Regions from separate parts of the Micromonospora sp. NPDC002575 genome, predicted to be linked through region 2. Evidence: riboswitches for the same ligand, from Rfam matches in the RefSeq annotation. Region 2 holds a riboswitch; the other holds the start of a gene.
The links. A riboswitch is a leader RNA that binds a small molecule or an ion and turns the genes downstream of it on or off. The one in region 2 is predicted to bind thiamine pyrophosphate.

Region 1: another riboswitch for thiamine pyrophosphate. It lies ahead of ACFYWL_RS01100 (thiamine phosphate synthase); the one in region 2 lies ahead of ACFYWL_RS27375 (ECF transporter S component).

The regions. Positions count from the first base shown of each region.
Region 1 is NZ_JBIARA010000001.1:243,838-247,713, reverse strand. It holds gene ACFYWL_RS01105 (ThuA domain-containing protein) at 1-2,097, opposite strand, end outside; TPP riboswitch at 2,584-2,691, shown strand; gene ACFYWL_RS01100 (thiamine phosphate synthase) at 2,686-3,312, shown strand; gene thiO (glycine oxidase ThiO) at 3,360-3,876, shown strand, end outside.
Region 2 is NZ_JBIARA010000024.1:77,888-81,763, forward strand. It holds gene ACFYWL_RS27370 (ABC transporter ATP-binding protein) at 1-1,262, opposite strand, end outside; gene ACFYWL_RS27375 (ECF transporter S component) at 1,372-1,962, opposite strand; TPP riboswitch at 2,033-2,138, opposite strand; gene ACFYWL_RS27380 (permease) at 2,317-3,402, shown strand; gene ACFYWL_RS27385 (TIGR03943 family putative permease subunit) at 3,399-3,876, shown strand, end outside.

The DNA of each region.
Region 1 (3,876 bases), on a different contig from region 2:
GCTGCCCCACTCGATCAGGTAGAGCGCGCCGTCCGGCCCGAACTCGAAGTCCATCGGGCGGACCATGGTCATGCCGGTGAGCAGCTGGTTGATGTCGATCAGCGACTTGCCGTCCTGGCTGACCTGCATCGTGTACATCTTCGACTGGTTCCACTCACCGAGGAGCGCCTTGCCGTCGTAGTACGCCGGCCACTTGCGGTCCGAGGTGTTGTTGGGGTCGAACCGGTAGACCGGGCCGCCCATCGGGGCGCCGCCGCCGCCGATCTCGGGGAAGCGCGGGTCACCCGCGTAGCCGTAGTCCACGGTCGCCGGGATGGCCGGCGGCAGGTTGGTCAGGCCGGTGTTGTTCGGCGAGTCGTTCACCGGCGCGGCGCAGTCGAACTTCGCCCCGCTCGGCCCGTTCGGGAAGGTGTAGTCGTTGTACGCCTTGTTGTTGCCGGTGCAGTACGGCCAGCCGTAGTTGCCGGCGGTGGCGACGATGTTCCACTCCACCAGGCCCTCGGGGCCGCGGTTCGGGTTGGCCGCGTTGGCGTCCGGCCCGTAGTCGGCGACGTAGAGGGTGTCGGTCTTCAGGTCGACGCCGATCCGGAACGGGTTACGGAAGCCCATGCCGAAGATCTCGGGACGGGTCTTCGCGGTGCCCGGCGCGAACAGGTTCCCCGCGGGGATCGTGTAGGTGCCGTCGTCCTCGGGGTGGATCCGGATCACCTTGCCGCGCAGGTCGTTGGTGTTGCCGGCGCTGCGCTGCGCGTCGTAGTCCTGCCGGCCGGCCCGCTCGTCGATCGGCGTGAAGGCGCTCGACTCGAACGGGTTGGTGTTGTCACCGGTGGCCAGGTACAGGTTGCCCTTCGAGTCGAAGGTCATGCTGCCGCCCGCGTGGCAGCAGGTGTTGCGCTGCGTGTCGACCTGAAGGACGACCTTCTCGGTGGCCTTGTCGATGGCGTCACCGTTGACGGTGAACCGGGACAGGTAGTTGCGGGGGCCGCCACCGGCCGGCGCGTAGTACAGGTAGATCCACTTGTTGGTGGCGAACTTCGGGTCGAGGCGGAGGCCGAGCAGGCCGTCCTCGTTGCCGGTGAAGACGTCCAGCTTGGTCGCGGTGACCGTGTTGCCGGTGTCCGGCTTGATGATCTGCACCCGGCCGTCACGCTCGGCGTAGAACACCCGACCGTCCGGAGCGATGTCCAGCTCCATCGGGTTGTTGGTGTTGCTGTCCAGCGTCACCTTGTCGAAGTTCGAGGTCTTCGAGGCGCCGCAGTCGGCCTTCTCCACGCCCGCGGCGGTGCGGATGCCGCCGAGCAGGTGGGCGAGGAACTCGGGCTCCTGGTACGACTGCTGGGTGTGGCCGCCACCGGTGTACCAGGCCCGGCCGCCGTCGTAGTCCTGGCACCAGGCGGTGGGGTGGTCGGCGCCCATCGCGCCGCTGCCCGGGGTGTAGGACTTCTCGTCCAGGCTCGCCAGGACGTGCACGTTGGAGCGCGGGTTGGTCCGGAAGTTGTACCACTCGTCGAACCGGGACCACTTGTCCGGCAGCGTGGCCGTGGACGGGTGGGCGTGGTCCTCGACCTTGACGGTGGCCTGCTGGTTGGCCGGGTGGTTGTTGAAGTACGCGCCGACCAGCTTGCCGTACCAGGGCCAGTCGTACTCGGTGTCCGAGGCGGCGTGGACGCCGGCGTAGCCGCCGCCGGCCTTGATGTAGCGCTCGAACGCGGCCTGCTGGTCGGCGTTGAGGACGTCACCGGTGGTCGACAGCCAGATCACGGCCTGGTACTTCGCGAGGTTGGCGTCGTTGAACGCGGCGCCGTCCTCGGTCGTGTCGACGGTGAAGCCGTTGTCGACGCCGAGCTTCTTGATCGCGGCGATGCCGGCCGGGATCGCGTCGTGCCGGAAGGCGGCGGTCTTGGAGAAGACGAGCACCGAGAACGGGTCGGTGGCGGCGGCCGCCACGGGGGCCGCCGCCAGGGGCGCCGCCTGCGCGGCGGCCGGTGCGGCCTGGGCGGGGGTGCCGGCGACCAGGCCGGTGGCGACGAGGGACAGGCTGAGAAGTGAGGAACTGAGGATGCCGCGAGGTATGCGGCGGCGGCGGGATGGAGACACTCCATGCTCCTTTTGTCCGAGCTGGACAGTGGTGGGCTCGGGGACGACTTCGCCGCAGACCGTCCCCGGTCGGTGCGGTGCCGGGCCAGACCAGGGCCCAGGCACCTGTAACGTCGGTGCGGGCCCAGGCCCGCACCTGTCGGACCGGCACGCGAGGGGGTCGCGTGCCGCTGGTCGGTGCGCGGCCACGCCAGGGCCGTTCACCGGTCGGATCGGGGTGCGCGACCACGCCAGGGCCGCGTACCGGTAGGTCGGTGCGGGCCACGCCGAGGCCGCGCGCCGAAATATGTCGATCGGTTGAACAAATTAGCGCCGCTGGAATCGTTTCCGGCAAGGCGTCGGCGTGTAACGATTCGGTATCGGCGCTCGGCCTATCCGGCGCATGCGGAGAAATGGGGAGAAGCGGATCGCTGGCCGGTGGATCGTGGTCTGGACCACCGGTCGGATCCCTTGGCGGATCGACCGATCCGTCGTACGGTGACACGGAAGTAACCCACGGGAGCCCGGTGGACCGGGCTGAGAGGGGGGCTGGAGCCCCCGACCGTCGAACCTGATCCGGGTAATGCCGGCGCAGGGAGGAGAGTTGCCGTGCCGTCCCTTGGGCGACTGCATCTGATCACCGACACCCGGCCGGGGCGGGACCCGCTCGCCGTAATGCGCGCCGCCCTGCCGGTGGCCCGCGCCGAGCTGGTCGTCCAGGTGCGCGTCACCGACGACGCCACCGACCGCGAGGCGTACGACCTGGCCCGGCGGGCGGTCGCCCTGTGCGCCCCGTACGGGGCGATGTGCCTGGTCAACGACCGGCTGCACGTGGCGCTCGCGGTCGGCGCCGCCGGCGGCCACGTCGGCGCGGACGACCTGCCGGTCGCGGCGGCCCGCCGGGTCCTCGGCCCCACCGCCGTGCTCGGCGCGACCGCCCGGGCACCGGGGCCGGCCGCCGAGGCGGTGGCCGGCGGGGCCAGCTACCTCGGCGTCGGCCCCTGCCACGCCACCGACACCAAGGCGGGCCTGCCCGACCCGATCGGCCCCGCCGGGGTACGCGCCGTGGCCGCGGCCGTGGCCGTGCCGGTGATCGCCATCGGCGGGGTGACCGCCGCGGCGGTCCCGGCGCTGCGCGCCGCCGGGGCGTACGGGGTGGCGGTGGTCGGGGCGCTCTCCACCGCCGCCGATCCGGCGCGGGCCACCGCCGACCTGCTCGGGGCGCTGACATGCTGACCGGGGGCGGCGCGCTGGGCGGGGGCGGCGCGCTGGGCGGGGGCGGCGTGTTAGGAGGGGGCCCTTCCTATGCAGAAAGCGTTAACAGGGGGCCCTTCCTTACCGACGTGGCGGTAGTGGGGGGTGGGGCCGTCGGGCTGGCGGTGGCGTGGCGGTGCGCGGCGCGCGGGCTGCGCGTCGCCGTGCACGACCCGGCCCCCGGCTCGGGCGCGTCCCACGCCGCCGCCGGGATGCTGTCGCCGGTCGCCGAGTCCTACTTCGGCGAGCGGGAGCTGACCGCCCTGCTGGTCGCCTCGGCCGCCCGCTGGCCCGCGTTCGCCGCCGAGCTGACCGCCGCCAGCGGCGTCGACCTCGGGTACCGCACCGAGGGCACCCTCGTCGTCGGGCTCACCGGCGACGACCTGGCGCAGGCGCAGCGGCTGTGGTCGTACCAGCGGGAGCTCGGGCTGCCCATCAGCCCGTTGCGCCCGTCGGAACTGCGCGACCGCGAACCGGCGCTCGCCACCCGGGTACGCGGCGGCGCGATCGCCCCCGGCGACCACCAGGTCGACCCGCGACGGCTGG
Region 2 (3,876 bases):
TCGCAGACCAGCAGGCGGGGCGCGGTGGCCAGGGCCGTCGCCACGCTCAGCCGCCGCGCCTCCCCACCCGAGAGGGTGTACGGGTTGGCGCGCGCCAGCCGCGTCAGGCGCAGCCGGTCCAGCAGCGCGTCGACGGTGGCCCGGACGGCGGCCTCGCCGTGGCCGGTGCGGCGCGGCCCGAGGGCCAACTCGTCGTAGACGGTGCCGGTGACGAACTGGTGCTCCGGGTCCTGGAAGACCGACCCGATCCGGCGGGCCAGGGCGGGCGCCCGCCACCGGTGCGGCGCGGTCGCGGCGTCCCGCCCGGCCAGCTCCCGGGTCGCCGCCACCCGCCCGGCCCCGGGCCGCAGCAGGCCGCCCAGCAGCAGCGCCAGGGTGGACTTGCCCGCCCCGTTCGGGCCGAGGACGGCGAGCGCCTCACCGGCGCGTACCGCCAGGTCGGTGGGGGCGAGGCGGGGCGGCAGGGCGGCCCCGTCGGCGGTGAGCAGCAGCTCGCCGGGGGGCGCGGTGGCGTGCCGGGGCGGCACCGTCCGGCCGGGCACCCAGACCCCCTCGGCGGCGAGCGCGTCGCCGTGCGCGGCGAAGACGGCCTCCGGCGGCCCGTCGGCGCGCACCCCGCCGCCCGGCTCCAGCACCACCACCCGGTCGACCAGCGGCAGCGCCTCGGCGACGCGGTGCTCGACCAGGACCAGCGTGGTGTCGGCGGTGACGGCGTCGGCCACGGCCCGGCGGACCAGCGCCGCCCCGGCCGGGTCGAGGTTGGCGGTCGGCTCGTCGAGCAGCAGCAGCCCCGGCCGCGGGGCGAGCGCCCCGGCCAGCGCGAGCCGCTGCTGTTCGCCGCCGGAGAGGGCGGCGGTCGGGCGGTCCCGGTGGTACGGGAAGCCGACCCGGCGCAGCGCCTCGTCCACCCGGGGCCAGATCTCACCGGCGGGCACGCCCCGGTTCTCCAGCCCGAACGCGACGTCGTCGCCGCAGCGGGCCATCACGAGCTGGCTCTCCGGGTCCTGGAAGACGATGCCGACCCGGTCCCGGTCGACGCGGGGGTCGACGCCGTCGACCTCGACGGTGCCCTCCTGTTCGCCCGAGTCGGCGGACAGCAGCCCGGCCAGCGCGGCCAGCAGCGTGCTCTTGCCCGCCCCGGAGGGCCCCAGCAGCAGCACCCGCTCGCCGACGTCGACGCGCAGGTCGACGCCCCGCACGGCCCAGGCCCGCCGCCCGGCATGCCGCCACCCGAACCCCCGCAACAAAACCCGCCCCGCCACCGGCCCCCCTCCTCCCCTCCCGCCCGGCATTCGGTGATCAAGAGGTTTGCGTCAGGAGAGCCCGCTCGGCTGACGCAAACCTCTTGATCAACACGTGGATCGGTCGCCGCTAGACGGGGGTGCGGGCGCGGGCGGCGGGGAAGCGGTCCAGGACGCCCGTGGTGAGCAGGGCGCGCAGGAGGCACCAGGCGCCCGCGCCCGCGATGACCGTGGCGCTGACCACGGTGAGCAGGGCGTACGGGAGGCGGTAGCCGGTCAGGTCGTACTTGGCGTTCCACACGAAGAAGTCGAACAAAGCGGCGCCGACGCCGGTGAGCGCCCCGGCGAGCAGCGCGGTCGGCAGCCGGAACGAGCGGTAGCGGAACGCGGCGAACGCCAGCTCCGCGCCGAGGCCCTGGACGATGCCCTGCGGGATCACCGTGCCGGCCCACTGGCTGCCCAGCAGGGCGGACAGCACGGCGGCGACGGTCTCGCAGTACAGGGCCGCGCCCGGCTTGCGGATCACCAGGCCGCCGAGCACGGCCGGCATCAGCCAGACGCCGTAGAGCAGGGTCTGCGCGGGCGGGAAGAACGCGAACGCCCCCTCGGTGGCGCTCCAGACCAGGCCCCAGGCCCAAAAGATGACGCCGAAGGCGACGGCGATCACCGAGGCGACCACGATGTCGATCGTGCGCCAGCGGTTGCTGTCGGTGTGGTTCATGGCGGCTCCCAGTCCTTGACGAACCAGGAGAAGACGCACGCCGCGTCCGGTGGCACCGGACGTCGACGCGGCTGGAGGTCGACCGAACTCCCTGCGCTGGCATTACCCAGATCAGGTTCGAGGGTCTGCGGGCGGTGCCCGCACTCTCAGCGCTGTGCGCTCCCCTGTCGGATGTGAAGTTGTCTCCCCGACGCTAACACCCGGGAAGATCACCGGGCAAAGTGATCTTTGCGCAGCTCACCGGGGAGCCTCCTCGGCATCCGGATACCGCCGTTTCGGCGTAGTCCATCGACCCGGCCCCCTGGGCGCGATAGTGTCGCGCCGCCGAACTATCCGCCCCGAGGGAGACAGACCGTGGCGTCGACGACCGACAGCTCCGCGCCGCCCGCCGGCCCCGACGGGCGGGCCCCGGCGACGGGGCCGGGCGGCGGGGGCAGGCCGGACGTACCGGCGGGGGAGGCGGCGTCGGGCGGGCCGCGACGGTCGGTCGGCGGCCGGCTCGGCTCGGTCGAGGTGCTGGCCGCGGTGCTGGTCCTGCTGGTCGTGTTCCGCGCGCCGCTGGCCGACGCGCTCTCCGCGCCCCGGTTGCAGACCTGGACGACGGTCTTCGTCTCGGTGCTGGTGCAGGCCGTGCCCTTCCTGGTCTTCGGGGTGCTGCTCTCGGCGGTGATCGCGGTCTTCGTGCCCCGCTCGTTCTGGGCCCGGGCGCTGCCCCGGCACCCGGCCCTCGCGGTGCCGGTGGCCAGCGTCGCCGGGGTGGTGCTGCCCGGCTGCGAGTGCGGCTCGGTGCCGATCGCCGGGTCGCTGATCCGGCGCGGCGTCACCCCGGCGGCGGCCCTGGCGTTCCTGCTCGCCGCCCCGGCGGTCAACCCGGTCGTGCTCGCCGCCACCGCCGTCGCCTTCCCGGGCGCGCCGGAGATGGTGCTCGGCCGGGCGGTGGCCAGCCTGGTCGTCGCCATGGTCATGGGGTGGCTCTGGCTGCGGCTCGGCCGCGCCGACTGGATCCGGCTGCCGCGCCGGCCCGAGTTCGACGGCGCGTCGCGGGGCGCGGCCTTCTGGGCGGCCGTGCGGCACGACGTCGTGCACGCCGGGGGCTTCCTGGTCGTCGGCGCGATGGCCGCCGCCAGCATCAACGTGCTGGTGCCGGAGCGCTGGCTGCAGACCCTCGCCGGCAACCCGGTGCTGTCGGTGCTCGCCCTGGCCGTGCTCGCCGTGCTGCTGTCCATCTGCTCGGAGGCCGACGCCTTCGTCGCGGCGTCGCTGTCGCAGTTCTCCCTCACCTCCCGCCTCGTCTTCCTGGTGGTCGGGCCGATGGTCGATCTCAAGCTGATCTCGATGCAGGCCGGCGTCTTCGGCCGGCGGTTCGCGTTCCGGTTCGCCCCGGCGACGTTCGTGGTCGCCGTCGGGGCGGCCAGCCTCGCCGGGGCGGTGCTGCTGTGAACCGGCAGGCGCAGGCCGTCGTCCTGCTGCTGCTCGGTGGCGCGGTGGTCCGGGCCAGCGTCACCGACCTCTACCTGCGCTACGTCAAGGAGGGGCTGCGGCCGTTCCTGATCGCCGCCGGGCTCGTGCTGGTCGCCGCCGCGGTCATGACCCTGTGGTACGACCTGCGCCCCGCCCCGCGCGGCGACGCCCGCCCGGCCGACGACGACGGGCCTGGGGCCGGGCCCGGCGGGCACCCGGCCGACGACGACGGGCACGGGCACGCCCACCACGGGCCGCGCGTCGGCTGGCTGCTCCTGCTGCCCGTGCTCGGGCTGCTGCTGGTCGCCCCGCCGGCCCTCGGCTCGTACACGGTGGGCCAGGCCGGCACCGCGCTCGCCGGCCAGCAGCAGTCGGACTACCCGCCGCTGCCGCCGGGCGACCCGGCCCCGGTCACCGTCCTCGACTACGCCTCGCGGGCGCTGTTCGAGCGGG